DNA from 4 places in the Roseibium album genome. Region 3 is predicted to be linked to each of the others. Evidence: predicted binding sites of a transcription regulator. Region 3 holds the regulator's gene; each other region holds the start of a gene.
The links. The regulator LexA, encoded in region 3, represses DNA repair genes until DNA is damaged. The targets are predictions, from matches to a motif close to TGTTCNNNNTGTGTTCNG.
Positions count from the first base shown of each region.

Region 1: ACO6TI_RS12715 (PA0069 family radical SAM protein) is a predicted target of LexA. The motif match lies at 3,096-3,113, and genes of this name have one in related genera.
Region 2: recA (recombinase RecA) is a predicted target of LexA. The motif match lies at 3,875-3,892, and genes of this name have one in related genera.
Region 4: uvrA (excinuclease ABC subunit UvrA) is a predicted target of LexA. The motif match lies at 4,314-4,331, and genes of this name have one in related genera.

Region 1 covers NZ_OZ247583.1:2,731,879-2,737,871, reverse strand. The annotation lists gene ACO6TI_RS12740 (PLP-dependent aminotransferase family protein) at 1-82, opposite strand, end outside; gene moaB (molybdenum cofactor biosynthesis protein B) at 267-824, shown strand; gene ACO6TI_RS12730 (GNAT family N-acetyltransferase) at 829-1,329, shown strand; gene ACO6TI_RS12725 (glutathione S-transferase family protein) at 1,366-2,334, shown strand; gene ACO6TI_RS12720 (glycosyltransferase) at 2,331-3,026, opposite strand; gene ACO6TI_RS12715 (PA0069 family radical SAM protein) at 3,192-4,268, shown strand; gene ACO6TI_RS12710 (ribonuclease HII) at 4,313-4,993, shown strand; gene ACO6TI_RS12705 (F0F1 ATP synthase subunit B) at 5,389-5,868, opposite strand; gene ACO6TI_RS12700 (F0F1 ATP synthase subunit B) at 5,879-5,993, opposite strand, start outside.
Region 2 covers NZ_OZ247583.1:5,403,099-5,409,091, reverse strand. The annotation lists gene ACO6TI_RS24865 (DUF6384 family protein) at 1-177, opposite strand, end outside; gene ACO6TI_RS24860 (cell surface protein) at 241-1,446, opposite strand; gene ACO6TI_RS24855 (pseudouridine-5'-phosphate glycosidase) at 1,726-2,658, opposite strand; gene ACO6TI_RS24850 (carbohydrate kinase family protein) at 2,752-3,693, opposite strand; gene recA (recombinase RecA) at 4,010-5,095, shown strand; gene alaS (alanine--tRNA ligase) at 5,366-5,993, shown strand, end outside.
Region 3 covers NZ_OZ247583.1:4,773,851-4,779,843, forward strand. The annotation lists gene ACO6TI_RS21790 (protoglobin domain-containing protein) at 1-712, shown strand, start outside; gene ACO6TI_RS21795 (LuxR family transcriptional regulator) at 1,063-1,818, opposite strand; gene lexA (transcriptional repressor LexA) at 2,615-3,325, shown strand; gene ACO6TI_RS21805 (ComEC/Rec2 family competence protein) at 3,418-5,625, opposite strand; gene gltX (glutamate--tRNA ligase) at 5,936-5,993, shown strand, end outside.
Region 4 covers NZ_OZ247583.1:4,496,450-4,502,442, forward strand. The annotation lists gene ACO6TI_RS20435 (DUF1127 domain-containing protein) at 244-393, opposite strand; gene ACO6TI_RS20440 (DUF1127 domain-containing protein) at 798-950, opposite strand; gene uvrA (excinuclease ABC subunit UvrA) at 1,184-4,114, opposite strand; gene ACO6TI_RS20450 (single-stranded DNA-binding protein) at 4,626-5,144, shown strand; gene ACO6TI_RS20455 (hypothetical protein) at 5,200-5,679, opposite strand.

The DNA of each region.
Region 1 (5,993 bases), 2.0 Mb from region 3:
CCAGCAGCTTGAGGAGTTCGCGAATTTCCGAAGCGCGCATTCGCGTCGCCCGTCTGGCGTAGAGACTGTCCCAGGTTGTCATGATCGACTCTCAAGCATGTTATCGGTTATTTAAGTCAATAATACTGACCTAATTGTTTTGCAAGTGTCCCATTCTTGTTATTTTTTGTAATTTTATTTCGCGTAGATGGGTCTGGCACGCGCAGTCCGGCAACCACTGGAAGATTGACTCAACTTCCCCTATGTCTCGAATAAAGGAGCCCCGCATGTCACGTATCGATGAGTCCCGTCCCTTTGTACCGCTCAACATCGCGGTTCTGACCGTTTCCGACACCCGAAATCCGGAAGACGACCGATCCGGAAACACCCTTGCAGACCGGGCTGAAAAGGCAGGGCATGTGCTCGCCGACCGCAAGATCGTCACCGATGACGTTCCCGCCATCCAGGAGATTGCAAGGAAATGGATTGCCGACAAAGGCGTCGACGTCATCATATCGACCGGAGGCACGGGTTTTACCGGCAGAGATGTCACGCCGGAGGCGATGGAACCGCTGTTTGAAAAACGCATGGACGGGTTCTCGGAAGTTTTTCACCGTATTTCCTACGACAAGATCGGCACATCCACGATCCAGTCGCGGGCAACCGGCGGCGTTGCGGGCGCGACTTACATTTTCGTGCTTCCCGGTTCGCCCGGAGCCTGCAAGGATGCCTGGGACGGCATCCTGAAATGGCAACTCGACTATCGCCACATGCCCTGCAATTTCGTAGAAATCATGCCGCGACTCGATGAGCATCTCAAGCGCGGGAAACTCCAGGAAGCGTGACGCGATGCCGTTCAGGATCCGAGAAACAACTGCTGCCGATGCGGCCGCCGTTTCAGCGCTGCTCGCGCAAAGTTATTCTGTTCTTCTGGCAGAGGCCTATGATGCAGAAACCCTTCGAAGGGCGCTGCCGCTCATAACCGATGCACAGCCGAACCTACTGACCTCGGGGACCTACTATGCAGCCGAGTTTCGCGATGGCCAGATTGTCGGCGCGGGAGGATGGACCAAGCACTCCCCGACTGGCAGGAACGAAACGGCTTCAAATGGCAATATCCGTCATTTTGGAACCGATCCCGATCACACGGGCAAGGGTATCGGACGTGCCTTGATGGAACGGTGTCTGGAAGAAGCTACCGCAGCCGGACTGCAGGAACTGAATTGTTACTCGACACTGAACGGCGAAGCGTTTTACCAAGCCTGCGGTTTCAAAACCGTGGAACCGTTTCCGATCGACTTGCCGGGCGGCGTGATCTTTCCCGCCGTCCGCATGACCCGGACACTTTGACGAAATACAAAGACTGCGGGTGAATGGGAGTGCGAAATGGGATTGCTTGTAGACGGTGTCTGGGACAAGGACGCTACAGGTGACGGCGTTGCATCCGATCGATTTGAACGTTCTCGCGCCCAGATCAGAAACTGGGTTACACGCGATGGTTCGGCAGGACCGACGGGGCGCGGCGATTTCAAGGCTGAAAGCGGACGGTATCATCTTTACGTCGCCTGGAATTGTCCCTGGGCACACCGAACGCTGCTGATGCGGGCGCTCAAGGGGCTTCAGACCCACATTCCAATTTCGGTTCTCGCACCCAGACGGACGGATGAAGGCTGGGTTTTCAATCCGGAAGACGGGTATGTCGACACGCTCTTTGGCTCTTCCGCGCTGCACGAGATCTATTCCACAGGCACAGACAACTATACCGGCCGCGTCACGGTGCCGGTGCTCTGGGACACGAAGTCGGAGAAACTGGTCAGCAACGAATCTGCCGAAATCATCCGAATGTTCAATGGCGCCTTTCAGGACATTGCCGACAACCCGACCGATTATGTGCCGGCGGGCTTGCTCGAGGCTATCGACGACTGGAACAGCTATATCTATCCGAAGCTCAACAATGGTGTTTACCGGACAGGCTTTGCGCGCTCGCAGTCAGCCTACGACGATGGTGTCCGGGATGTTTTCGAAGCGCTGGAGAGGATAGAAAAAACGCTCGAGACCAGCGCGTGGCTCACCGGGGACGTTTTGACGGAAGCGGATATCCGGCTATTTCCGACATTGGCCCGTTTTGACGTTGCCTATTGGAGTGCGTTCAAGTGCAACCGCCACCGTCTCGCCGACTATCCGAACCTTTGGGCCTATGCACGACGCTTTTACGCTCTGCCGGGTGTCGCCGAAACGGTGAAACTCGAGATTTATCGGCGCGGTTATCATTCCAGAAGTGATGTGCGCAACCCGCACGGGATCGTGCCCCTGGGGCCGATTGTCGATTTTTCGGAGCCTGTTGAAATCTGCTAACCGTGCAATTTCACGGCAACGCTTGCGGGAATACGCAATGCGCCGACGCAGAAGCGTGCAAAGGCCTGGCGAAAACGGGTTGTCGAGCCATCACCTTCCGCCGCACCGGCTGTCACAGCGGCGGCCCTCAGCAATACGATCTGACTGCGGCCGATCCGTTTGGCAATATCGAGGTCCTCGAGTTCCGGCAGCGGCCGGTGTCCCCCGAGCGCCTGGTAGAACTGACGCGAGATCAGGAGACCCTGGTTACCATACGGCATTCCCAGCAATTGCGATCGCAGTGCGGCCAAGGACTCGCTGATGCGCGCGCTCATGCCGAAGCTTTCGTATCTGAGGCGAAAACTGGCGGCGGTCGTCAGCCCGTTTGGCGCTCTGCTTGCCCGGTCGATGAAAGCCTGGGCTTCATGATGCCAGCCGCTTTCCAGCAGCGTTTCCGGCCACAGGAACAACAGCCACTCGCCCTTCTTGGCCAGCCCGGCACCGTGAGACAGACACTCGCTGCGGGTTTTACCGTTGCAATTCACCCAGCTGCAGCCAGCCGCATCGGCGACCTGCTCGGTCGCATCATTGGATCCGCCGTCCACAATAATGACTTCCCGGATCACGCCCTCGGCGGCCGCCGTCACCAGTGACGAAAGCGCGTGCACCAATTCTGTTTCCGAGTTTTTCGTTGCTACGACGACACTGATCATGGCCGTCTTTTACATGAAAAATTCGCAGGTGCGAAATAACCCGCTTGAATGATCGAGTTTTTGATTTAATGTTCCTGTTATGTTCTTTTTTTGCAGTGAAAATGTCCAATGAGTGCCGCACCGCAGTCCGATACCGCTGTCGACCCGGAAGAATACACAGACGCAATGTCAGCCCGGCTCAACGAGGATCGCCGTCGAGGACGCGCAGCAGCTCTCAACAAGACGGGCCGCTTCGAACCACAGACACGGGAGAGTTTCGATGACGGCTGGGACAGTCTTGAAGATCTGCCTCCACTAAAAACAGAGGTTCAGGATGAACGAGCGCGCACGATCATAACGCGCAACGATTCGCCGGACCTTTCCTTCGACCGCTCGATCAATCCCTACCGAGGCTGCGAACACGGCTGCATCTACTGTTTCGCCCGCCCGACCCATGCCTATATGGGCCTGTCTCCCGGACTGGATTTTGAAACCCGGCTGTTTGCAAAGCCCAACGCTGCAGCCCTTCTTGAACGCGAGCTTTCCAGACCGGGATACACGCCGCGTGTGATCGCGATCGGCACCAATACAGACCCCTATCAACCCCTGGAGAAGAGCTACGGACTGATGCGCGAGATCCTGGAAGTTCTGGACGCATGTTCGCATCCTGTCGCTATTGTCACCAAGTCCGCACTTGTCGCACGCGATATCGACATTCTCTCCAGGATGGCGGAGCGTAACCTGGTCAAGGTCGCGCTTTCGGTGACGACACTCGACAGGAAGTTGTGCCGGGGAATGGAACCTCGCACCTCTGCTCCCCACAAGCGCCTTGGTGCAATTCGGGCCCTTTCCGATGCGGGTATTCCGGTCGCGGTGATGATGGCTCCGATCATCCCTGCCCTGACCGACAGCGAGATCGAAGGACTGCTTGAGGCCGCAGCCGAACATGGTGCGCGTGAAGCAAGTTTCATCCTGCTGCGTCTGCCGCTGGAGGTTTCGGAGCTGTTCCGCGACTGGCTGCTGCGCGAGCACCCCGATCGTTATCGGCACGTGATGAGCCTGGTCCGCTCCATGCGGGGGGGCAAGGATTACGATGCCAAGTGGGGTGAACGTATGCGCGGCCGCGGTCCGTATGCCGAGCAGATCGCCAAGCGCTTCTCGCTTGCTGCCAAAAGACTCGGTCTCAACCTGCGCCGGAAAAAGCTGAACACGGCAGATTTCGTTCAACCACAAAAAGGCGGTGTGCAACTCAACCTGTTTTAACGAACCTGCTTGCAGCACATGGGAAGCGGCGGCAGGGTCCTATCATGACTTTCGGTCCTTCCCTCTTCGACCTGCCTTTCCCGGAAAGTCCGGACCTCTGGATAGAACAGCGGCACGCAGCCTCCTTTCACGGCGGGCTTTGCGGTGTCGACGAAGCCGGGCGCGGTCCCTGGGCAGGACCCGTCGTTACGGCTGCAGTCATCCTGGACTATGACAACGTTCCGGATGGCCTCGACGATTCCAAGAAGCTGACGGAAGCAAGACGCGAGGAACTGTTTGGGCAGATCGTCTCGACCGCCCGGGTCTGTACCGCAAGCGCGTCTCCGGCGACAATCGACCGTTTGAACATTCGTGCTGCGACACTTTCCGCCATGGTTCGGGCCGTCAATGGCCTCAGCCAAGTACCGGCTTACGTGCTGGTCGATGGACGCGACATGCCGCGCGAGCTCAAACAGCAGGGACAGGCACTAGTGAAGGGCGACGGGCGCTGCCTGTGCATTGCAGCGGCCTCCATCGTCGCCAAGGTTACGCGAGACCGCATGATGGTGCGCCTCGAAGAACATGTCCCCGGCTACGGCTTTGCCCGGCACAAGGGCTATGGTGTTCCGCAACATCAGGAGGCGCTGGATCGCCTGGGCCCTTCGCCGCACCACAGAATGAGCTTCAAACCGGTGCGATTGGCCGCTGTGGAGAAGAACCGGGCTTCAAAAGTCCGCCATGAGTGAACCACCGGGATCAGACAGACGGCAAACACGGAAACACTCTGTTGCGTGACTGCGGCTCCGCGACACTTCCAGTTCCCCTCGTGCACTGAATTCGGCCGAACTGAATCATTTCACCGTGACTGACAGGTTCCGCACTTGTCGCTTCGTTTCCGCACGCAATGACATGCGTTCTGCGGCGATTGTTTTCATATATGCCCGGTAAACGGATTTCCGTCCGCTCGTGCAGATCAAATCCTTCTCCGCGGAGATCACCACGGCAACACTTGCCGATTCAGCACGAGCCATCGAGTTGGAAGCATCCGCCTGAAGATCTTTGTCCCGCACACGGCAATGGCACAGAAACAAAAAAGCGGCCCGGAGGCCGCTTTTCTGAATTCAGGCAATCAGAACCGTGATCAGTTCAAACGTTCTTTGACCTGATCGATGCTTTTGGCAAGAATATCGTCAGCGACCTTGTCCTTGACCTTGGAAGCCAGGATTTCCTCGGCGGCGGCAACCGCGACATCCGCTGCCTTTGCGCGGACTTCGGCAATTGCCTGTGTTTCCGCCTGGGCGATCTTGGTTTCCGCGGCCTTGGTACGGCGCTCGATCATCTCTTCCAGTGCCTGGTTGGTTTCTACCGTCAGACGCTCAGCTTCGGCGTTGGCTTCCGCGATGATCGCTTCTGCTTCGCCTTCCGCTTCATGGCGCTTGCGCTGGTATTCCGACAGGAGGGCCTGGGCTTCTTCACGCATCTTGCGCGCTTCTTCCAGTTCCTTGCGGATACCATCCGCGCGGTCGTCGAGCGAACCGCCAATCTTGCCCGGAACCTTGAGATAGATGATCAGGGCGAAGAAGAGGATGAGACCGATCAGGGCCCAAAATGTTGCATCCATGATGGTCTCCTCAGTTCAACGCCGACTTCAGCGCCTTGGTCAGGTCGGTCTTTGTCGGAGCCTTGCCGATCAGCTGCTCAACGAGCGCTGACGTGGTGTCTCCGGCAATTTCGCCGATCTGGGAC
Region 2 (5,993 bases), 630 kb from region 3:
CTCGATACCTTGCGAGGCATACACATGACGCAGCCGTTCGACCATCGCGGCGTCACGCTCATCCGTCTTCAACTCCCGCGCAACCTGACCTTCTTCGTGACGCAGCGTATCCACCACGTCCATCACCATCATCAGATCGTCGAGAGGCGCGTCGGATTTGTCAGTCCTGCTTGCCATCAATACCCGTCTTCTTGCATCGGTCGGGCCGACCTCTTGCCGGCCCGATACAGTCTTTCGTGATCAGAGACCCTGACCCTGTGCAGTCAGTTTTGCGAGCCGGCGCTTGCCTTCTTCGACCGCGTGGCGAATTTCCTCGGAATTCTTGGTCGACATGTCCCGCATTTCGGAAATGATCTCGCGGGACTGGACCTGGAAATTCACCACGGAATCGACCAGTTTTTTCACTGATGCTGCGGCGACGGTCGGGCCATAGCCTGCCTTAAGGGCCTCTTTTTGCACGGCGTCGCCGATTTCAGCCAGAGTTTCGAGGCTCTTGTTGATACCTTCCTTCATGGCATTCAAGGTTTCGGTGGACTCGTGCAGGCCCTGCAATCCGGTAAAGGACGCGTTGAGAGCTGTCAGGACGGATTCGTTTGTCGAAAAGAAACTGACGGACTGCGCGTAAACACGTTCCTTGGCGTTGGTGGTCTGCACAAGACGCGCCATGATCACTTCCGAGGTGTTGTAGCCTATGGTCAGATTGTCGGATAGGTCCTTGGCAATCTGATAGCGCTTCTCCTCGTCCTGCATCTCGCGCATGCGTTCGTCGCGGGTGAGCTCCAGCCGTGCCTTTTGTGCCGGATCGTCACCGGCATAGCCTTCCACTTCCTTGGAAGCGGCTTCCAGCGCGAGTTTTTTGCCATTCAGCTTTTCGGTTGCCATGTTCAGCAACTCCAGCGCTGTCACCTCGGCCTGTTTCAGGGCGCCGCGAAAGTCGCGATAAGAGTCCAGGATTGTCTGCTCCCGCTCGATCTGGTCCTTGGTCGCAAGGGCGACTTCCTTGTACGTCCCGCGAATATCCTGAAACCGGTCAGAGATCGTGCCCCGGCGCATGTCACGCCATTTGTTCGACAGGTTTTCCGTGAAGGAGATCTTGCCGTCTGCCAGCTGATCCACCAGCGACTTGGCGTCGTCCCTGATGGAATTGAAGGCGTTGGTGATTTCCTCGTATCGCTCACCGATATCCATCTGCTGGACCTGCGTGCGGACAACCTCGTTGAAATTGGAAGCCTGGCTGAGCGTGCGCGAGATGACCAGCACCTTGTCGGGAGACAGCTCCGAAATCTGTTCAAGAAGCGCGTTGATAGGTGCGTCCGCTTCAGATTCCGGCGTAATTCCAATATCGCGCAGTGTCGACAATGCGCGATCGAGATACTGAAGCGGTGAGAAGCTTCCCGCCGGCGTTGCTGCCGTTCCGGTGGTTTCCGGTGTTGACGCGTCAGTCATTTTCGAGCCTCCTGTGCGAAACGGCTTTTATAAATGGTGGGGGCACATTCCCTGAGGTTCGCCCTGCCGTCCCGTTGACAATCATATGCTGCAAGTAAGGGCAGGCTAACGCCGCTCTGTCAACGGCTTAGCGTCGGTTGACAGGAAATTTGCCGCCGGTCACAATCTGCGCGCACACAACCCGCAGGCGACAATTGCGACGGCGTCATATCGAACGACGGGGATTGTCAAAAGGGATCAGGCGTCTCTGCTGCTCCGATTGTGAAACCGGGTTGGATTTCAGCCAAGATTGGCAGCGATCTTTGCCGCCAGCCGCGCGTTGTTGCGCACCAGGGCGATGTTGGTGTCGAGGCTCCTGCCATCGGTCAGCTCAAGAATTGCACCAAGGACAAAGGGAGTGACGTCCTTGCCCCTGATTTTTTCTCTTTCGGCTTTTTTGATTGCTGCATCAATGTACCCGGACATTTCATCGCGCGGGATCTCGTCAGCTTCTGGGACCGGATTGGCTATAAGTACGCCGCCGTGATCAGTGAATTTGGCGCGCATGTTCAAAAGCCGGCCGATTTCACTTGCCGAGTTCAGTGAATAGGGCGCGACAAGTCCACTGTTGCGTGACCAGAAAGCCGGAAGCTCTTCTGTTCCATAGGCGATCACAGGAACGCCCTTGGTCTCCAGTACCTCGAGTGTTTTCGGAATGTCGAGCAGCGCTTTTGCTCCTGCACTGACAACGCAAACAGGCGTCCGTGCAAGTTCGTCGAGATCGGCAGAAACATCAAAGGTCTCTTCGGCGCCCTTGTGAACGCCGCCGATGCCGCCGGTTGCAAAAACCTTTACGCCGGCGAGGTGCGCGGCCATCATCGTGGCTGCAACGGTCGTAGCGCCAAAACGGCCTGTCGCCAAAGCAAAAGTCATGTCTGCCCGTGAACACTTCATAACGTCGTCTGCCTGTGCGAGACGATCGAGATCCGCATCACTCAGGCCAACGTGAAGCTTGCCGTCCATGATGGCGATTGTCGCGGGTACGGCGCCTTCCGCGCGAATATCAGCCTCAACCTGCCGCGCGGTTTCGACGTTGCGGGGAAACGGCATGCCGTGGGTGATGATTGTCGATTCCAGCGCAACAACGGGTTTGGCGGATGCAAGGGCCTCGCTGACTTCTTCGCTATAGACAATCAACGTTTGGACGGCGGCGGCGTTGGAAGGTTGGGTCACGTTGTGAGGCCTTTGTTGTTGAGGCTGTCCCATCCAAAATTGTTGGGACGTGAGTTGAGCGCCTTATAGGGAGATCGTGGCGTTGCGCCAAGGCTACAATTTGTCCGACTGGTCAAAAATCTCGAGATTTTGCCAGGACAAATCGCCGGCAAGCGCACCGGTAGACCTCAGGGTCAGCGCCGCCGCCGACAATCCGAAGCGCGTCGCATCGAGGAGGTCATACCCTCTTGCCAGTGCCGCGATCATTCCGGCGGTCAAGGCATCGCCTGCGCCGGTTACATCCACGATTTCGGCTGTATGAGGAGCGAAGCTGCGCAGCGTTTCGCCGGAAAATACCCGCAATTCGCCGCCACCGTTGGTCAGGATGAACGACTTCAGGCCGCTGTCGATCAATGCCTGCGCCAACGCTTCGGCGGGTGTCTCGGTAGGCCTGTTAAGGAGAGATGCTGCTTCGCTTTTGTTGAGCGTGAGGCAATCGAGACCCTTCAGAACAGGTCCGAGACGCGGTGCCTTGGCGTCCGAGACCGCATTGGCGATGACAAACTGGCCGCCGATACGTTCGATGGTGTGCTGCAGCATCGCTTCGGGCAAGTTCGCGTCAAGAAACCAAAGGGTCTTTTCGGTTGATACCTTTGTTTCCTTGTCCAGGAGAGTGTCGAACAGATTGTCCGGTGCTTCGGACAAGACACGATCGTCGACGCAGGCCGCGGCAAGTTCTCCGCCAGGGTCATGGAATGCGAGATATTGTCCTGTCGAATGATCCAGGCGCTGCACCAGGTTCAGGCGAAGTCCTTCCCGTGTCAGTTGATCTTCAAGCATATGAGCAGCACCGTCTCCACCGACTGCTCCGATCAAAGTCGTTTCAACACCAAGCTGTGAAACGGCGCGGGCGATGTTGGTGGCAACGCCGCCCGGTCTGGCGCTGAAGCGGGCAGGGGTCGATGTCTCACGATGAATTTTGGTGACCGCATGCGCAATCGTATCGTAGTGAACCGCACCGATGGAAACCAATCGATATTCGGGTGTGGAGAACACAGGTATGGCACTTCCGTCTAGAGCAGGCCGGTCTTTTGACCGGGACCGAGAAAACCTGCGGGCTAGCAGATCATCAAGACTGCGGCAACCTGTTCGGCGGGTGACGCGATTCTGCCGGAAGACAGAATCACGATATGTTTCCATTCTTTTCTAACGCAACGGTATCTTATTTGACGAAAATGAGAACATATTGGAAACAAAGTATAATTTCCGTATTAAAACCAAGCAGTTTGTTGTTCTTGTTTATTGAGAACAAATAGTGTACAAACCCATCCATTGAAACAACGCGTCCGTCGTGGAATAAGGAGCGTAAGCTATGTCGCAAAATACACTTCGTCTCGTAGAAAGCAGCCAGATGGATAAGACAAAAGCGCTGGATGCAGCGCTCAGCCAGATTGAACGCTCCTTTGGCAAAGGATCCATCATGCGGATGGGGCAGGGGCAGGTTGTTGAGGTTCAATCTGTTTCGACCGGGTCCCTGGGTCTTGATATTGCACTCGGGATCGGTGGATTGCCGCGCGGCCGTGTTGTCGAGATTTACGGCCCTGAGTCTTCCGGCAAGACAACGCTTGCCCTGCATACCGTCGCCGAAGCCCAGAAAGAGGGCGGTATCTGCGCTTTCATAGATGCAGAGCATGCTCTTGATCCTCTCTATGCTCGTAAGCTTGGTGTCGATATCGACAACTTGCTGATATCGCAGCCGGATGCCGGTGAACAGGCTCTGGAGATCGCCGACACGCTGGTCCGGTCGGGCGCGGTCGATGTACTGGTCGTTGACTCCGTCGCCGCTCTGACGCCGAAGGCCGAGCTGGAAGGCGAGATGGGTGACAGTTTGCCCGGCATGCAGGCCCGCCTGATGAGCCAGGCCCTGCGCAAACTCACGGCTTCGATTTCCAAGTCAAAGTGCATGGTCGTCTTCATCAACCAGATCCGTATGAAGATCGGTGTGATGTTCGGGTCTCCCGAAACCACAACAGGTGGTAATGCGCTGAAGTTCTATGCCTCCGTCCGTCTCGACATTCGCCGGATAGGCGCGATCAAGGATCGTGACGAGGTCGTCGGAAACCAGACACGTGTGAAAGTGGTCAAGAACAAGCTTGCCCCTCCCTTCCGGCAGGTTGAATTTGATATCGTCTATGGCGAAGGCGTTTCCAAGATGGGTGAGCTCATCGACCTCGGCGTCAAAGGCAATGTTGTCGAAAAGTCCGGTTCGTGGTTCTCCTACAACAGCCAGCGCCTCGGTCAGGGCCGGGAAAATGCCAAGCAGTTTCTGAAAGACAATTCGGAAATTGCGGAGGAAATTGAACTGGCCATCCGTCAGAATGCAGGCCTGATTGCGGAAGCGATCATTGACCCTGAAGCGGCTGAAAGCGCTGAAGATCTGGTTGATGACCAAGGCTAAGATATTGTTTTTGAATACTTAGTATCGGTGACTTGCGCGATTTGATAGAGGCTTTCTCCCGTTTCGGAGAAAGCCTTTTTCATTGTCTATCGGAAAAGGACCAGCGCTCATGGAGTGCTCTGACTTTGTCAGGACGTGCTCAATTGCTGGACAGGGTTTGAGGTCAAAGTTAAAAGGCAGTTCCGGTGCGGACCCTGAAATGGGGCCTTCGCACCTTTAGATTTTCAATTGGCCCGAATTACCAAGGGCAGGCACTGATGTGAGACCCGAATGACCGGCGTAAATGAAATCCGTTCTACCTTTCTGGACTTTTTCAAGAAAAACGATCACGAAGTGGTTGAGTCCGGACCGCTGGTTCCGCGCAATGACCCGACCCTGATGTTCGCGAATGCGGGCATGAACCAGTTCAAGAACGTTTTTACCGGGCTGGAAACACGCCCCTATTCGCGCGCTGTGACCGCCCAGAAGGTTGTCCGCGCCGGCGGGAAGCACAACGATCTGGACAATGTCGGTTACACGGCCCGTCACCACACGTTCTTCGAGATGCTCGGCAATTTCTCCTTTGGAGACTACTTCAAGGAAAGAGCAATCGAGCTTGCCTGGAACCTGATCACGAAGGAATACGGGTTGCCCGCGGACCGGCTTCTCGTAACCGTTTATTCTCAGGACGAGGCAGCTGCCGGATTCTGGAAGAAAATTGCCGGCCTCAGCGATGACAGGATTATCCGTATTCCAACGTCGGACAACTTCTGGTCCATGGGTGATACGGGACCCTGCGGTCCGTGTTCGGAAATCTTTTACGACCACGGCGATCATATCTGGGGTGGTCCTCCAGGTTCCGCCGAAGAGGATGGCGACCGTTTCATCGAGATATGGAACCTCGTCTTCATGCAATACG
Region 3 (5,993 bases):
AACCGGATCAGCAACAGCTATATCGGAGGAAATCGGTATCAACGTCCAGACAGTAGCCTCTGCGACGGAAGAACTTTCTGCTTCAATACTGGAGATATCCAAGCAGGTGACCGGTGCCTCGCAAATCGCAAACCAGGCGCGCACGAATGCCGAGAGCACAAGTGGGGAAGTGGAAAGTCTCTCCGGGGCTGCCCAGAAAATTGGAGACGTGATTGGGCTTATTCAGGCAATTGCAGAACAAACCAATCTGTTGGCACTCAATGCAACCATTGAGGCTGCAAGAGCCGGTGACGCAGGAAAAGGGTTTGCGGTCGTCGCTGCGGAGGTAAAGGAACTCGCGACACAGACGTCCAGGGCAACCGAAGAAATCAGCCACCAGGTAGCGGAAATTCAGGGCGCCACAACAAACGCGGTCTCCTCGATCGGAACTATCGCCAATGTTGTTAGACAACTCGACGAAATGACGGCGTCAATTGCTGCCGCGGTCGAAGAACAAGGTGCGGCAACTGGCGAAATCTCAGCAAGCGTACAAACCGTTGCCGACGGCACGAACGTTCTTACAGGAAACATTTCCGGTGTCCTTCAGGCGATCGATTCCGCAGACGATACAAGCAACACCTTTTTGACAGCCGCACAGGAGATGGAACAGAGCGTCGAGACGATATCGTCGGAGATAACTGGCTTCTTCAACTCGGTCAGACAAATCCGCTGACGCCCGACCGACGGGAACGTATCGCACTGATCCTGATTGATAGCATCTGACATATCACTCCACAGACAGCAGCCAACTGTTCACGAAACTATGTGTCCGCAAATGAACACAGAAATGAAATACACTATCGAAAAAGTAATATTTTATGATTTCTCTGAAACATCAAATAGAATCAGAAATCAATCATGTTTAATCGAAAAATTTTTACAATGTAATTCTGAGGAGTTTAGCTAAAAATATATTTGTCATCTGTTTGAATATCTCCGTTTGGGCGAAGTAAATACCGGCGCTGCAAATCGGGTTGCAAATTTCGAGAGGGGTCACGGCAATCCTGCGCACATCGCAGCAAACTATCGCAGATTGATGTTTGCATGAGAAATCAGCCCCAACTCGTACGCAATCGCAATCATCTGAGCTTTGTTTTGAGCGTGCAGCTTTCTGCTGAGCGATGCGAGGTAGCCTGCGACCGTTGATTCGGCAACACCCAGGATAACTGCACATTCGGCGGAGGTTTTGCCCCTTGCAGACCACACCAGGCACTCCATTTCCCTGGCACTGAGGACAGTTTTGTCTCCAAGTTCGCTGATCAGCGCATACAAGCGGGAAAACGCGTAGAGGCCCATCATGTGCAACAGCGCACCTTCGCTGGGGGAAGGTATTGAACGTGTCCCGGAAAACCCTATCGCTCCTCGCCTTCCGGTCTTGTCGTGACAAGGAACGTAAAAATGGCGCGGCATTTTATGCTCCAGGAACAGGCTGATGGTGGCACTTTGCTCGTCCATTGGCCGCTGAACGCCCCCTTCTTCAAGGTCCACCACGATCGGGGTATGTTTCCTTCGCAATCCGTCGATGATTGGACTGTTTTCCAGCAGACCCAAACGATCATATTGGGCAACCAGGCTCCGTGGCCAATTGGATGCAATGAAGCTGGGGCGAATAAATTTCTCGGTAACCTGAGGAACGTTCAGTGCAACGTAATGATCAAACTGAAATTCCTGAGCGATCAGTTTCAATTTCCTGTAAAGCTCGGACGGGGTTTGCAATTCGTTTATCGACGAATAGAAATCGACAACAGATTCGAGTTGCGAATGAGTTGCTTCGGTCAATTACATACCCCACCCTGTCGAAGCTACCGATATTCCCAAGTATTTAATCGAGAAGTCGACGTCAGCAATCGATCTGTTCCTCGAATTTCGGCTTCGCCTGTTATTGAGGGAGTTCAAATACCAGATTAAGTTCGAATTCCTGCAAACGAATCGTCGCAGTGCAATTCAATTGCAACCGATAATTAGTGCAGCTGCCTTGAACGACAAGAACCTCCAGTCCACATCCCCGAACATTCCGCGAAAACGGGCGCTTCGACACCTGCAGAGTTGCAACCGATTGCAACAGGCCGTCCTGAAGACACTTCAATTGGACTGTCGCAAATAACCACGATGCAAACATCGGCACGCCCGAAAATCATCTGCTGGGAATCGCCTTTCGGGAATTGCCTGCGGACCAATCATCCACGAAAACAAATAACTTGAATCGAATTAATCGAGTTCGGTTAAGTTGACTGGCGCCACGTCCAACTTGGTCGCCTGACGACAACATTTGGCACCAGAAAATTCGTTCTCCCATTTGTTGCGACACCCGAAACCCGGCAATGCGAAATGACCTTCCGCGCATACCAAAACAGTCCGCAACACATTCAAAAAACACCTGAATCCAATTGAGACTGAAGTTGGGACCCAGTGCCAAAAGACCCGATGCCGCAAAATGTTGCCGGAGAGTTCAAGTCGGCTACGGTCGGACCGGAATAGAACAGTAAGAGAACATTTACCCTTGCAGAACACAATGGGAACAGGTAGATTGTTCTTGATTTGTACCAGCCCGTTCTTGTGGTCAGGGGAAGCCGACATGCTCACGCGCAAGCAGTATGAACTGCTCATGTTCATTCATGAAAGACTGAAGGAAACCGGTGTTCCACCCTCTTTCGATGAGATGAAGGACGCACTGGATCTTCGATCGAAATCCGGAATTCATCGGCTGATCACTGCACTTGAAGAGCGTGGCTTTATCAGACGGTTACCGAACCGGGCGCGGGCGATGGAAGTTGTTCGGCTGCCGGACTCGATTGCTCCGGGCCTTGGAACACCCAGACCCCGCGGGAGTTTTTCACCGGAGGTTATTGAGGGGTCACTGGGGAAATCCGAGCCGGCGCGCACCGCGCCTGCCCCCGAAGTTGCCGCGACCGAAATTCCCGTTATGGGTCGAATTGCGGCCGGTGTTCCGATCGAGGCCATTCAGACACACAGCCATACGATTACTGTCCCTCAGGAACTCCTTGGAAAAGGGGAACACTACGCATTGGAAGTGCGCGGTGATTCCATGATCGAGGCGGGTATTCTAGACGGCGACACCGTGCTCATCAGGCGAACGGACAGTGCCGACAGTGGTGACATTGTTGTGGCGCTGGTCGACGAAGAAGAAGCCACTTTGAAGCGGTTGCGCAAGAAAGGTGCCTCGATCGCTCTTGAAGCAGCCAATCCCGCATACGAAACCCGTATTTTCGGACCTGGTAGAGTTCGCGTGCAAGGTCGCCTGGTTGCGCTGTTTCGTCAGTATTGACACCCCTGTCCGGTCACATCGGCTCTCGTTGAAGCCGGAAACGGCATTCTAAAACTGGATCGCAGTGCGGTGGCGTGCAGGGTTGCACGTCGTCATTGCAATTCGGCGCGCGTCACACCCCCTCGCTCGTGCCATGGTCGTGGCGCTGCAGCGATTGCATATCGAATCTTGGTGACGTGGATTGCGTTGGCAATCTCGGTGTCATCATAAGTGGCTGGAGTATCTGGAGAGGAATTGATCTCGGGGAGAACCTCCGCGCTCAACCAGAGCGAGACTGCACCCCTGCCCTGCCTTGTGCCGCCGTCGATAACCAGCCTTGCCCCGCATGTCGCTGGCACGATTAGATCGCTTACGATCAGATCGGCATACCTGCAATCCAGCGCAAGTGCTTTCTGCGATTTGGGCATTGCTATCAGAAGCGGTGCGGGAGGACTTTCCAGCTCCTCGTCTCCGCCTACAGCTGTATATGCCTTGATGACACACCCATCCGGATCGCATGTCTTTTGGGGCGATTTCATCTTGTGCGACATGATTTCGTGCGCTGGAACACCTTCGGTCTGATACCAGACATCAACCAGGAACGTTCGCCTTCCGCCGAGCCAATTCAGATCTCCGTTGATGTCCCTCGCCGATATCCTTGTTCCGGTGGCAGCAATTTGAACATCAGGGGGCTGAGAAAACAGAACCAGAATCAACCCGACTGTGAACGGTACCAATGCGCATGATCGCCACCATCCCCGCAGTAGCAGACAGGCAAAAAGTGCGATCGAAAAGGCAAACGCCTCGAATGCAGTCAAGCGTCCGATTGCGCCGGCGCCTCCGTCAAGTTCGGCAACGAAGGCCGCGATCTTGAGCAAGAGAGTGATCCCCAGGGACATGGCCGCAAGAGGAAGGGATGCCAGGCCGAAAGGCATCATTATCATTGCGAGAACACCCATCGGCATCACCAGCAAAGTGAATACCGGCATGCCGAGAAGATTGCCCAGCATGCCGAGAGGCGCTACCCGGCCAAAATGATATGCGGCGATGATGCCTGTTGCCAGGCCGGCAACAAGCGCGGTGATGACGAGGCCGGCCATCCAGTTTGAAATGGTGGACCCGACACGGCCTGGCAGGTTTTGCTGACGCCGGTTTTTCCCGGCAAAAGGCTCGCGGCGATCGCGCCACGTTTCGTAAACAGCTACGAGGCAAATGACCGCGGCAAAAGACATCTGGAAACCGGGGGAAAACAGTCTCTCCGGGGCAAGCAGCAGCAACAGCAAACCGGCAAGCGCGACGCTACGCAGAGTTAACCCCCTGCGTCCGACGAGGATCCCCAGAAACACAAGCGTGATCATCAGGAACGAGCGCTGTGTCGCGACAGAAGCACCTGATACGGCCAGATAGAAAATAGCCGCCAGAAGAGCTGCAACGGCTGCAAACTTGTGAATTGGCCAACGCAGGGTCAACGGCGGCAGAAGAGCAAGAAGAAACAGAACAGCGGCATATGCACCACCGGCGAACAGCGCCATGTGAAGTCCAGATATCGCCAGGATATGGGCCAAGCCCGCCGCTCGCAGGTTTTCCTCCTGGGTCTCGTCAATCCCGCTGCGGTCTCCCACAAGCAGGGCAACAACAAGAGCAGTCTCCTGGTCTGCGGGCAGATGTGTCGCTATCCTGTCAGCAATCCGTTGACGTAAGACCTGAATCAGAACATCGGCCTTTTGCCAGACAGGCATTTCGCCATCTGAAAGCAACTGCGGCGCTCCAAAACTGAACCCGGTAGCGCCAATCTGCAAAAAGAACGCACGAAAGGAAAAATCATACCCGCCAGGCAGGACTGGACCTGACGGCGGGAAAAGACGTGCGCGTAATCGCACTCTGTTTCCGGAATTTGCCAGCGTTGCAGCAGGAACGCTGACACGCACTTTCGCCGGAAAGACAATATCCTCAATCGGGCGATCATTGATCGTTTCAACGGCGAGAACCAATCGGACACTGTTGGCTCGCTCCAATCGTTCAAGGACACGGCCGGTCAGGGAAACGTTCATTTCTTCGCCAAGACGCGGAGCGCTGACATAGGCTGTTCGAAGAGTAGCGCAGGTAAGCCCGGCCCAGAAGGCAACGCCCAGAAGGATCAGCGGATTTAGTCTGTCGCGGTATCCTCGCCAGACCGAAAACAGCACGCACACCAGAAGCGTAAGCACAAGAAAAGGCCAGAAAGGTTCCACCGGCAGCAAAACGTAACCTGCAATCCCGGCAGCAAACGAAAAGCAGATCCAAAGCAGCGCCTGATTTTCCCAGTGACTGACCGTAAACAAATCCGACTGCTGTTTGTTGAAATTCGAAAAGAAACGCCACACAGACTTCCGGGGCGTCCTTCGCCGATCACTTCCGCTGCCGCGGTCAGTTTCTATTTCAAATTGGGAATCGTCATAGGTAACCGCAGGCAGGCGATTTTCATTCTTTTGCGGTCGATCGTTACCGATCCTCAAGTCGCAGCTCTTCCCGTGCTGACACAAGAAACGAACGAGACACTATTTAGCCCCGACCGCGCCTGTGTTAAGACCGCGCCACACACTTGGCGCAGCAGGCGCTCCCATTCATAATGAGACTTCCAAAAAAATCACCATGACACAAGAGATCGTCACGCGCTTCGCTCCTTCCCCGACAGGTTTCCTGCACATTG
Region 4 (5,993 bases), 280 kb from region 3:
CCGCAACATCTTGCGGCACAGATCCAGCATTCGCGTCTTCATGTGTTCAAGGACGAAAACAACGCCAGTTTTTATGACAAGACATGTGGTCGACAATTGGCTGCCGGATAGTCTCTTGAATCAAAAAAAACGCCTGCCGGGGGAGGAGGATCCGGCAAGCGTTTTTGGTTGCTCTGCGATAGGTTCGCAGAGGGATTGCAGTTCAGGAGCTGGGAGGAGGATGCCCCTGAACCGCAAACTTGATTATTTTACAGACTGACGTGCGTAACGGGCGATATCGGACCGGGCAATGCCCAGGTCGTCCAGTTCGCGGTTGGTCAGGTTGGAAAGTTCGCCATAGGTCTGACGGAAGCGTTTCCAGTTGTTGAATTTGCGTACAACGTTATCGATCATGGTTTAGGCCTTTCGCTATCTCATGGCCATGGCACCGCGGATCGGCGTCTGGCCCGTTCATCTCTTACAATCGCTATATAGGAAAATTGTGCACTGCGAAGAAGTGATTTTTTTGCGACTCTGATATGCAAAAAGTGCAAGACAACAGGAAGTTAACGGTAGAGGAATTGTTTGACGCATAACCACGGATCTGGCGCTGTATCGCATATGCGAAGACTATGCCGTGTGTGCTTGTTTTATTCGGGAATGTCTTTGAAACGTGTGTCTGAACAAACGAACGCCCGCCAGTGGGAGGAGGTACCGGCGGGCGTCGTTTCGACTGGCAGGGCTGGGAGGAGGATGCCCTGCGTGTCACACGTCCTTAGGCTGGGAGGAGGATGCCCTTGGACGCGATCTGGTATTCTTTAGCTGCTCAATCCGCGGCGGGCGACAAACTTGATGTCGCTCCGGGAAATGCCGAGATCCTGCAGTTCACGTGCTGACAGGCGGGACAATTCGTCGATCGCACGACGATAGCTTACCCAGCTGCTGTACTTACTACGCACATTGTCAAACATCTTGTTATTCCTTGATCAACACGGCGATGCCGCGCCTTTGTCTCTGTTGATCAAACATATAATTCACCAAGTGAATTAAAAGAAGTGCCATCTTTGCATGTCAGACATGCAAATGATGCAATGCAGCATTTTCATGGGATATGGTTAGGGCATATTCCGGAAATCGCTTACGTCGCATGCTTTTATAGATTTAGGTGCGATGCACAGAAATTCAAGAGGCGGAACCCATTGGGCTATTCCGCAGCATCGGATGCTCTTTGCGGCCTGCGCTGCAAAAGTTCGCTCAAGAACTGTCCTGTGTAACTTGCCTGAACCTCTGCCACGTCCTCCGGACGACCCGTCGCGACCACGGCACCGCCACCATCGCCGCCTTCCGGACCAAGATCGATTATCCAGTCTGCGGTCTTGATGACTTCGAGATTGTGCTCGATGACCAGCACCGAATTCCCCTGATCGACAAGTTCGTGAAGAACGTCGAGAAGTTTGGCGACATCATGAAAATGAAGACCCGTCGTCGGTTCGTCGAGTATGTATAGCGTGCGCCCGGTCGACCGTTTGGACAGTTCCTTGGCAAGCTTCACACGCTGAGCTTCGCCACCGGAGAGTGTCGTCGCCTGCTGACCGACCTTGATATAGCCGAGCCCGACACGCGCGAGCGTTTTCATCTTGTCACGAACAGCAGGAACCGCTGCGAAGAATTCTGCGGCCTCCTCGACGGTCATGTCGAGAACGCCCGCAATGGATTTTCCCTTGAATTCGACTTCCAGGGTCTCCCGGTTATAGCGTTTACCCTTGCACACGTCGCAGGTCACATAAACGTCCGGCAGGAAGTGCATTTCGATCTTGATGACACCGTCACCCTGGCAGGCTTCGCAACGTCCACCCTTGACGTTGAAGGAAAAACGCCCTGGCTGATAGCCTCGAGCCTTGGCCTCCGGCATGCCGGCAAACCACTCTCTGATCGGTGTAAAGGCACCGGTATAGGTTGCCGGATTGGAGCGCGGTGTGCGCCCGATGGGCGACTGATCGATATCGATTACCTTATCCAGGACTTCCAACCCCTCAATACGATCATGCGGGGCAGGATTGTCTCTGGCGCCATTCAGACGGCGGGCGGCAGCCTTGTAGAGCGTGTCGATCAGGAATGTCGACTTGCCACCACCTGAGACACCGGTGACGCAGGTGAATGTGCCGAGAGGCACATCGACATCGATATCCTTGAGGTTGTTGCCTCGTGCGCCGCGGACAGAGAGTTTCCGTTTTTTGTTGATCTTGCGTCTGCCGTCCGGGCGCGAAATCATTCTCGCTCCGGAAAGGTATTCCCCGGTCAACGACCTTGTGTTGGCCATGATTTCTGCAGGACTGCCCTTCGCAACCACTTCACCGCCGTGCACGCCGGCACCCGGACCGACGTCGACGACATAGTCTGCAGTCAGAACAGCATCTTCGTCATGTTCGACCACGATGACCGTATTACCGAGATCCCGTAGATGTTTAAGTGTTTCCAGAAGCCGGGCATTGTCACGTTGATGCAGGCCGATGGAAGGTTCATCGAGGACATAAAGGACACCCGTCAGACCGGACCCAATCTGCGACGCAAGGCGGATGCGCTGGCTTTCTCCTCCTGACAGCGTCCCGGAAGAACGCGACAGTGTCAGATACTCAAGGCCGACATCGTTTAGGAATTTCAAACGCTCACGGATTTCCTTGAGGATCCGTCCGGCAATTTCCGACTGTTTTTCATTCAGTTGGTCGGGCAACGTATCGAACCAGTCCCTGGCATGCCGGATCGAGTGTTCGGTCACTTCACCGATATGCTTTCCCGCGATCTTGACGGCCAGGGCCTCCGGTTTCAGACGGAAACCGCCACAGGCCGGGCAGGCATGGTCCGACTGGTACCTGGCCAGTTCTTCGCGGACCCAGGAAGATTCCGTTTCCCGCCAGCGACGTTCGATGTTGCCGATCACGCCCTCAAAGGTCTTTTCAGTGCGGTAACTGCGCACGCCGTCGTCATAGACAAATTCAACAAGTGTCTTGCCGGTTCCGTGCAGGATCGCATCCTGAACCTCTCCGGGCAGGTCTTTCCAGGGTGTCGACATCGTGACCTTGAAATGGCTGCAAAGCGCTTCCAGGGTCTGTGCGTAATATGGGGAGGTGGACCCCGTCTTGGCCCAGGGCAGAACCGCACCTTCACGCAATGACAGCGAGTGATCCGGGACGACAAGGTCTTCTTCGAAGGCAAGTGTCGTTCCCAGGCCGTCGCACGTCGGGCAGGCACCGAACGGATTGTTGAACGAAAACAGCCTCGGTTCGATTTCGGATATTGTGAAGCCGGATACCGGACATGCGAATTTTTCGGAAAAGATCAGACGTTCCGGATTGCCCTTTTCATCCGTCTTGTCTGCAAATTCGGCGATCGCGATACCGTCGGCAAGTCTCAGGGCTGTTTCAAGAGAGTCTGCCAGCCGGCCCGAGATATCATCGCGTACGACAAGGCGGTCCACGACAACATCGATATCGTGTTTGTACTTCTTGTCGAGGGCAGGAGCTTCCGCAATTTCATGGAACGTTCCGTCGATCTTGACCCGCTGAAACCCCTTTTTCATGAGTTCGGCAAGTTCTTTGCGATATTCTCCCTTGCGTCCCCGTACCATGGGTGCCAGCAGATAGAGGCGGGCGCCTTCCTCCAGTTCCATGACCCGGTCGACCATCTGACTCACCGTCTGGCTTTCGATCGGCAGGCCGGTGGCCGGCGAATAGGGGATGCCGACACGGGCAAAGAGAAGCCTCATGTAGTCATAGATTTCGGTGACGGTCCCCACGGTCGAGCGGGGGTTGCGCGACGTCGTCTTCTGTTCGATGGAAATTGCCGGCGAAAGTCCGTCGATCTGGTCGACATCCGGCTTCTGCATCATTTCCAGAAACTGCCTTGCGTAGGCCGACAGGCTCTCCACGTACCGTCGTTGTCCTTCGGCGTAGATTGTGTCAAAGGCGAGAGACGACTTGCCCGATCCGGACAGACCGGTCATTACGATCAAGCGGTCGCGCGGCAAATCAAGATCCACCCCCTTGAGATTGTGCTCTCTGGCGCCGCGAATGCTGATCACTTTTGTCGGATCCGTAGTTCGAGACTCGTCCGGGCGAGTGCCGTCATTTGTCGACATTCTTGATTTTCCTGCCAAACATGCAGCAAGCCGAACGCCTGCCGCTGGTCTATCTGCATTGAGGGTTGGTGATCCCGAACCCGTCTGTCATTTTCCCGATATAGCAGCTAACCGCGTAACATCCAGTCGGGTGAATTGGTCATCGGATGGAAACACGCATATTTGCTCAGTTCGATTGCAACTTTTTTATAGAAGTGATAAGAACAAAACAAGTACATATAACGGAAAAAAGACGGTTGTCGACGGCATTGTATCTCGATTTTCTGGTGGCGTGGAACGGATGAACGAGGTGTCGGTTGCGCAATCGGCACAAAATTCCGCGATTTCATGCGCATCAATTCCTTTGCCTTGTGGAAAATGGGTGCACGTGAACGAAAACATGGGCGAAACGGTTGGAGTGCCGCTACGGTTCTGCTTTCTAGCGCCAAGGCGGGCAGAATGGTTCCGTTAAAACAAGTTCCGGAAACAATCGCGGAACCGGAATAGCTGCGAGAACAAACAGGAGTGCAGGATGGCGGGTAGCGTCAACAAAGTCATTTTGGTCGGCAACTTGGGTGCTGATCCGGAAATTCGCCGGACACAGGATGGCAGGCCTATCGCCAACCTGCGTATTGCCACATCTGAATCCTGGCGGGACCGAAACAGCGGCGAGCGCCGGGAGAAAACCGAATGGCATCGTGTGGTCATCTTCAATGAGGGACTTTGCAAGGTCGCAGAGCAATACCTGCGCAAGGGCTCCAAGATCTACCTGGAAGGTCAGCTCCAGACGCGCAAGTGGCAGGACCAGTCCGGTCAGGACCGTTATTCAACCGAGGTCGTGCTGCAGGGATTCAATTCAAATCTGACGATGCTCGACGGGCGTGGCGAAGGCGGTCAGTCCGGCGGCCTTCCTGATTACGGCAATGAATCCCAGGGCGGCGGCGGCGGAAGTTTCGGCGGTGGCGGCCATGGCGGCGGTTCCGGCGGCGGCGGATTTGGCGGATCCGGTGGCGGTGGTGCCGGTCCGATGGACGACGAAATCCCGTTCTAGGGCATGTTTTCGGCCTGGAGCCTTCGGTCAGATGGCTCCGGGCGGCACATTGTTTTCAGTCTCCGTATTCCGGATAGCAGGGTGTTCCAGGAACCTCGTCGAGACCGTAAGACGCGTCTGAAGTTGCCAGCCCGCAATGATAGACCGCCTCCTCAGCGCGCGTATCTCCACCCCGACCGGGCGCACCATTTACATGGGCAAGCTCATGGATGATCGTTGCAAGGACAGTCCAGCGGCCCATCCTGAAAGCGCTGTCCGCAATACCTATTTCGCCGGAGGCAGAATACGTTTTGCCGTAGAACGGTGTTGCGATACCCGGCCCGTAATTCACCCAGATGCTGCTGTCGTTTATCAGGTCGGTGAGCGTTCTGCTGTTCGGCAGTGAGCGGAAATAGTCGTCGCAGCTCAGGTTTCCGGCGACCATCTTGAACAATTTGCTCCGGCACCATTTCAGCTGGTCGTGTTGTGGCGCGCTGAATTCAACGAATCCGGCCTGGGGCGAAACGTGATCCCCGATGTTGAATTGAAACGGCATTCGCTGCGCTCCGGATAATAATGTTCGGTTTTGTACTCACGTTCCTAGTTTTAAAGGCGCCGCGTGGCCGTGATGAACATCACGGGTGAGAGCTTTTTTGTTGGCACTAAGTTATTCATACAATTTAAAAAATTGATCTGCCGAACACAGGGGATATTCTCTTAGAGACAAAATCGTCACACTGAATTGAATTTAAAAGGTGTGAATGACGCTTGCCCTTAACCCCCTGATCAAGCCTGTTATAGTATTAACCAGTTTGCTTCTTGCGTTTCGCGTCACAGTTCCAGCAAAGATGTGCGGAGTTGAGCCGGAAA